Regions from separate parts of the Streptomyces sp. NPDC006393 genome, predicted to be linked through region 1. Evidence: riboswitches for the same ligand, from Rfam matches in the RefSeq annotation. Region 1 holds a riboswitch; the other holds the start of a gene.

What was found. Region 1 has a riboswitch for cyclic di-AMP ahead of ABZ484_RS27045 (transglycosylase family protein). Riboswitches for the same ligand answer to the same signal wherever they lie in the genome.
Positions count from the first base shown of each region.
Region 2: it holds a riboswitch for cyclic di-AMP, as region 1 does, so the genes downstream of both, ABZ484_RS12400 (M23 family metallopeptidase) here and ABZ484_RS27045 (transglycosylase family protein) in region 1, are expected to answer to the same signal.

Region 1 is NZ_JBEXZD010000079.1:24,973-28,172, forward strand. It holds gene eno (phosphopyruvate hydratase) at 1-915, opposite strand, end outside; gene ABZ484_RS27045 (transglycosylase family protein) at 1,234-1,941, opposite strand; cyclic di-AMP (ydaO/yuaA leader) riboswitch at 1,946-2,111, opposite strand; gene ABZ484_RS27050 (transglycosylase family protein) at 2,294-3,200, opposite strand, start outside.
Region 2 is NZ_JBEXZD010000021.1:68,080-71,279, forward strand. It holds gene ABZ484_RS12395 (GntR family transcriptional regulator) at 1-430, opposite strand, end outside; gene ABZ484_RS12400 (M23 family metallopeptidase) at 631-1,389, opposite strand; cyclic di-AMP (ydaO/yuaA leader) riboswitch at 1,402-1,564, opposite strand; gene ABZ484_RS12405 (pitrilysin family protein) at 1,790-3,178, opposite strand; gene ABZ484_RS12410 (pitrilysin family protein) at 3,175-3,200, opposite strand, start outside.

The DNA.
Region 1 (3,200 bases):
GTCGCCGAGCTTGTCGGTGATGACCTTCCAGCCGGCCCAGTCGTCCTCGAACAGCGGGTCCTCGATGGAGACGAGCGGGTAGGCCGCGACGAGCTCCTCGTAGTACTCCGTCATCTCGGCGGCGGAGCGCTCCTTGCCCTCGAAGAGGTACTTGCCGTCCTTGTAGAACTCGGAGGCGGCGACGTCGAGCGCCAGGGCGATCTGCTCACCGGGGACGTACCCGGCCTGCTTGACGGCCTCGAGGATGAGGTCGAGGGCCTCGCGGTTGGAGCCGAGGTTCGGGGCGAAGCCGCCCTCGTCGCCGAGGCCGGTGGACAGGCCCTTGGTCTTCAGGACCTTCTTCAGCGTGTGGTAGACCTCGGTGCCCCAGCGCAGGGCCTCGGAGAAGGACTCCGCACCGATCGGGGCGATCATGAACTCCTGGATGTCCACGTTGGAGTCGGCGTGCGAGCCGCCGTTCAGGATGTTCATCATCGGCACCGGCAGCAGGTGCGCGTTCGGGCCGCCCAGGTAGCGGAAGAGGGGCAGGTCGCTGGCCTCGGAGGCGGCGTGGGCGACGGCGAGGGAGACGCCGAGGATGGCGTTGGCGCCGAGGGAGCCCTTGTTGTCGGTGGCGTCCAGGTCGAACATCGCCTGGTCGATCAGGCGCTGCTCGGTGGCGTCGTAGCCGACCAGCTCCGGGCCGATCTGCTCGATGACGGCGAGGACGGCCTTCTCGACACCCTTGCCCTGGTAGCGGTTGGGGTCCCCGTCGCGCAGCTCGATGGCCTCGAAGGCGCCCGTCGAGGCGCCGGACGGGACGGCGGCACGACCCGTGCTGCCGTCGTCGAGGCCGACCTCGACCTCGACCGTGGGGTTGCCTCGGGAGTCCAGGATTTCCCGGGCTACGACGACGTCGATGGACGGCACGAGCATCTCCTTCGTGGATGTGACGCTGAAAGTGCGGGGCTTGTGAGCCTTGCGACTAGAGCCTAACCGTCCCGGGGCCCCGGCCGACCGACCGACCGTCCCGTGGACAGGGTGACGGTACACATTGTTCCCGCTCGGAACAAAGGGGCGGGGCGGAGATGCGGAAAGACGAGAGGAACGCCCGGTGAAGAAAAGCCCCCGCCCCGGCGCGTACGGGGGAACACGCGCCGGGGCGGGGAGTCCGTGGGGACGGGGCCCGCGGGACGGGAAGCCCGCGGGACCGGGGGGGCGGGCCTGCGGCTTGCGGCCCGCGCCGCCCCCTGCTTACTTCAGGTGCAGCTGCTGGCCGGGGTAGATGAGGTTCGCGTCCTCGACGATGTCCTTGTTCAGCTGGAACAGCTTCTCCCAGCCGCCCTTGACGTGGTGCTCGGCGGCGATGGAGCTGAGCGTGTCGCCGGAGACCACCTTGTACTCGCCGTCGCCCTTCTCGACCTTCTTGCCGGTCGGGGTGGTGACGGTCTTCTTCGGGGCCGGACGCGTGGCGGAGCGGTTGGCCGCCTGCTGCTCGGTGGAGCGGGTGGCGGTGCTCTTGGTCGTCGTGCTCTTGGTCGTGGTGCTCTTCGTCGTGCTGCCGGTGGAGGCCGCGGCACCGCTGTACGGGGTGCTCGACAGACCCTTGCCGCACACCGGCCAGGCACCCTTGCCCTGACCCGCCAGGACCTTCTCGGCGACGGCTATCTGCTGCGCCTTGGTGGCCAGGTCGGCGCGCGGGGCGTAGGCGGTGCCGCCGTACGCGGCCCACGTGGAGGTGGTGAACTGGAGGCCGCCGTAGAAGCCGTTGCCCGTGTTGATGGACCAGTTCCCGCCGGACTCGCACTGGGCGACCGCGTCCCACTCGGAGGCGGTGGCGGCGGAGGCGTTGCCGGCCGCCATCAGCGGGCCGGCGACGGCGGCGCCGGCGACACCGGCGAGTGCGATGGCGCGGGTGGCCTTGGAGGAACGACGGTGCTTGCCCTTGCCGGAAAACAGCATGGATGGATCCCCTCACCGACGCCTGCGAGGTGAGCTGTCGGGTTCGGGCCGGTTGAGTTGCCCGGCCGTGCCCCTGGGGAGGCACGGCTTCACCCCGAGCCGCTCCGGCGAACTGTCCGGTGCGGCACTTACCTTGGGTCCCCCGCTCCTGCCTACGGCGCTCGACGCGACGACTGTTCCCGTACGGCCGCTGGCAGGATTCGGCGTTGCGGCAGCCGGGGCTCGCGGTGGCGAGCGGTCATGACCGTAGACACGTGATCGAGCGGATTTCAAAGACGATCAGGGCTTCTGAGACTCATCCCACACTTTCACCGAATGGGACATTCGGCGCGAAGCGTGACGTGAACTCCCGCTAGTTCTGGGCGTTTTCGACCGGGACATCCAGGCTCTGACCGGCGACGATGTGATTCGGGTCGGACCCGATGGCCGCCTCGTTGGCGTCGTAGAGCGCGTGCCACCCGCCGTGGACGTCAAGGGAGTCGGCGATGGAGGCGAGCGAGTCGCCGGCGCGGACGGTGTAGGAGTCGACGGAGGCGGTGTGCGTGCCGTCGCCGTCCCGGGAGGCGTGACGGCCGCCGCCGGCCGTCGCCGGGCTCCCGGCCGAGTCCTCGGCGGCGCTGCCGCCGCGGTGCCGGCCGGTGCCCAGGGCCCCGGTGTCGACGAGGGCCGAAGAGCCGACACTCTGCCCGGAGTTGTCCGAGTCGTCACGGTTGGGGGCCGTCGAAGGCGACGCCTCGGGCGTCGCGACACCCTCCGCACCCGATCCGGGCGTCGCGCCGGAGTCGGGAGCGCCGCCCTTCTCGGCGGACTTCGAGGGCGAATCGGACGGATTCGCGGGGGATTCGGAGGACGAATCACCCGAAGAGGAGGATTCGGAACCGGAGCCGGAATCCGAAGCGGATCCGGAGAAACCCGGGTTGCCGGCATCCCGCGACGAGTCATCGAGTCCGGGGTCGCCCACACCGGACGATTCGGACGAGCCGGACGCGTCACCCGATCCCGACGATCCCGACGCACGCGACGAGTCGGACGTATCGGAGGAGCCGGAGGAACCGGACTCCGAGGACGAGCCGTCGCCCAGACCCGTGTCGACCCTCGCGGCACCGGAGTCCTTGGTGAGCCCGGAGAGCAGGCCGCAGGTGGGCCAGGCGCCGGGGCCCCGGTCGTCGAGGATCTTCTCGGCCACGGCTATCTGCTGGGACCGGCTGGCCTGGTCGGCGCTCGGGGCGAAGTCGAGGCCGCCGTACTTCTCCCAGTCG
Region 2 (3,200 bases), on a different contig from region 1:
TGAGCGCCGGGCTGCCGCAGGCCTGGGTGAGCGTCTCGTGGAACCAGCCCCCCAGGGACCGCAACTCATCGCCGCCGCCGCTCACGGCCCGTTCCTGCCCCAGCCTGACCAGGCCCCGCAGCACCTTCAGATGGGCCTCCGTGCGCCGCTGGGCGGCCCTGGAGGCAGCCAGCGGTTCCAGCAGGAGCCGCATCTCCAGCAGGTCGGCGGCCTCCTGCTCGGTGGGCTCCGCCACGCACGCCCCGGCGTGCCGCCGGGTCACCACGAAGCCCTCGGCCTCCAGGGTGCGCAGGGCCTCGCGCACAGGGACCCGCGAGACGCCGTAACGGCGGGCGAGAACCCCCTCGGTGAGCCGGCTGCCGCGCTCATGGACTCCGGCGACGATGTCGTCCCGGATCGCCGTGCACACCGAGTGCGCCGGAATGCGCATGACCGACCTCCGCCTGAATCCCGCCGGAATCCCCGTTTGCGCGCCACACCTGGCGCCCGTTCCGTGACTCTATTCCAGTCAGCGGGAATTTCCGACGGCGGGCCGGAATCCATGGATATTTTTTGGACAGCGCCGCGTCCGGAACGCCGAAAGCCCCGGCTTCACCGGCCGGGGCTTTCGGGCAGGGCTGCGCGGGTCGCTCAGACGTTCACACCGTGCGCGCGGAGGTAGGCGATCGGGTTGATGTCGGAGCCGTACTCCGCGGTGGTGCGGGCCTCGAAGTGGAGGTGCGGTCCGGTGACGTTGCCGGTCGCGCCGGACAGGCCTATCCGCTGGCCCGGGACGACCTTCTGGCCCACCGAGACGCCGATGGACGACAGGTGCCCGTACTGGGTGTACATGCCGTCGGCCATCCTGATCACGACCTGGTTGCCGTAGGCCCCGCCCCAGCCGGTCTGGACGACGGTGCCGATGCCGACGGCGTGCACGGTGGTGCCGCTCGCGGCGTGGAAGTCGATGCCGGTGTGGGAGCCGGAGGACCACAGGGAGCCGCCGGTCTTGTAGCCGGTGGAGACGTACGAGCCGGAGATCGGCGGCACGAAGGCGTTGAGGCGCTTGCGCTCGGCCTCGCGGGCGGCGCGCTCCTTGGCCTCGCGCTCCTTCTGCGCCAACTCGGCGGCCTTCTTGCGCGCGGCCTCCTCGGCCTTCTTCTGCTCGGCGGCCTGCCGCTGGGCGGCGGCCTGGGCGTCGATCTTCTGGGCGACGCTGTCGCCGATGGTGATGACCGGGGTCAGGCCGGTCTCCTCGGGGGCGGGAGTCTCGGCGGCCAGGGCCGGTGTGGCGGCGAGAGCGCCGAGGACTCCGGTGGTGGTGAGCGCCGCGGCACCCACCGCGCGGGCGGTGGTGCGGTGCATCCGGCTGGGGCGGCGATGCTTCCCGGTGGCGCGCGTGAACGCCATGTAGACGCTGGTCCTTTCCTTCCCTCTCGCCTACCGGGTTAGCTGACGGGTTCGGAGCAGGAAGGTCTCCTACGGACCCCTCGCTGCGCGCGCGGGTGTCCGATTCACCCCAGGGACTGGGTGGGTCCCCGGCTCCCCTGGCTCGCGCCGTACGGGGACTCGGCGATGGCTGTCCGGTGCCGCGGATGCGGCGCACTGCCCGACGAACAGCCGGACCGACGCTAGAGGGGGGCGCTGTCAATTCCCAAACCGATCCGGACTTTTGTAGCGCATGCCACAGGGCAGACAGGCAACCTCTCCCCCAATTCGGACATCGTGGGGCCCTGGTGACGCTTCGGTCACCAGGGCCCCCACGCGCGCGTGCCTCGCGTCCGCTGCCGGACGGTGTTCCCGCGGGCCGCTACTCGGCCGCGACGACGCTCACTTCTCCGATGCCCAGGGCCTCCACGGGCTCCTTGATCTGCGCCGCGTCACCGACGAGGATCGTCACCAGCCGGTCCACCGGGAAGGCGCTCACGACCGCCGCGGTGGCCTCCACCGTGCCGGTGGCGGCGAGCTGCTGATAGAGCGTCGCCTGGTAGTCGTCGGGCAGGTGCTGCTCGACCTGGTCGGCCAGCGTGCTCGCCACGGCGGCGGCCGTCTCGTACTTGAGCGGCGCCACACCGACGAGGTTCTGCACGGCGACGTCCCGCTCGGCGTCGGTGAGGCCCTCGGCCGCGAGCTTGCGCAGCACCGTGAAGAGGTCGTCCAGTGCCGGGCCGGTGTTCGGCGTGTCGACCGAGCCGCTGATCGCGAGCATCGCCGCGCCCGAGCCGTCGGGGGCCGAGCGCAGCACCTGGCCGAAGGACCGCACACCGTAGGTGTAGCCCTTCTCCTCGCGCAGGACGCGGTCCAGGCGGGAGGTGAGGGTGCCGCCGAGGCAGTAGGTGCCGAGCACCTGGGCCGGCCACACACGGGCGTGCCGGTCGGGGCCGATGCGGCCGATGAGGAGCTGGGTCTGGACGGCGCCGGGGCGGTCCACGACGACCACGCGGCCGGTGTCGTCGGCGCGCACCGCCGGCACGGGCCGCGGCTTGGCCGGCGAGCCGGCCCAGGCGCCCAGGGTCTCGCCGAGCAGCTCTTCCAGGTCGATGCCGGTGAGGTCGCCGACGACCACGGCGGTGGCCGTGGAGGGGCGGACGTGCCGGTCGTAGAAGGCGCGTACGGCCGCCGCGTCGATGCCGCGGACGGTGTCCTCGGTGCCCTGGCGCGGGCGCGACATGCGCGCGGTGGCCGGGAACAGCTCCTTGGAGAGCTCCATGGCGGCGCGGCGGGAGGGGTTGGCCAGCTCGTGCGGGATCTCGTCGAGCCGGTTGCGCACCAGCCGCTCGACCTCGGAGTCGGCGAACGCGGGCGCCCTGAGGGCGTCGGCCAGCAGGCCGAGCCCCTTGGCCAGGCGGGAGGCCGGAACCTCCAGGCTCAGCCGTACGCCGGGGTGGTCGGCGTGCGTGTCGAGGGTGGCGCCGGCCCGCTCCAGCTCGGCGGCGAACTCCTCGGCGGAGTGCTTGTCGGTGCCCTCGGAGAAGGCCCGCGCCATGATCGTGGCGACACCGTCCAGGCCGACCGGCTCGGCGTCCAGCGGGGCGTCCAGCATCACCTCGACGGCGACGACCTGCTGGCCGGGGCGGTGGCAGCGCAGGACGGTCATGCCGTTGTCCAGCGTGTCGCGCTCGGGCGCCGGGAACGCCCACGGCTTGGCCTCGCCCGCCTTGGGCTGGGGGTGGAAGTCCATCGTGGCGAGCTCGGTCACTTCGCCGCCTCCTCGGTGTCGT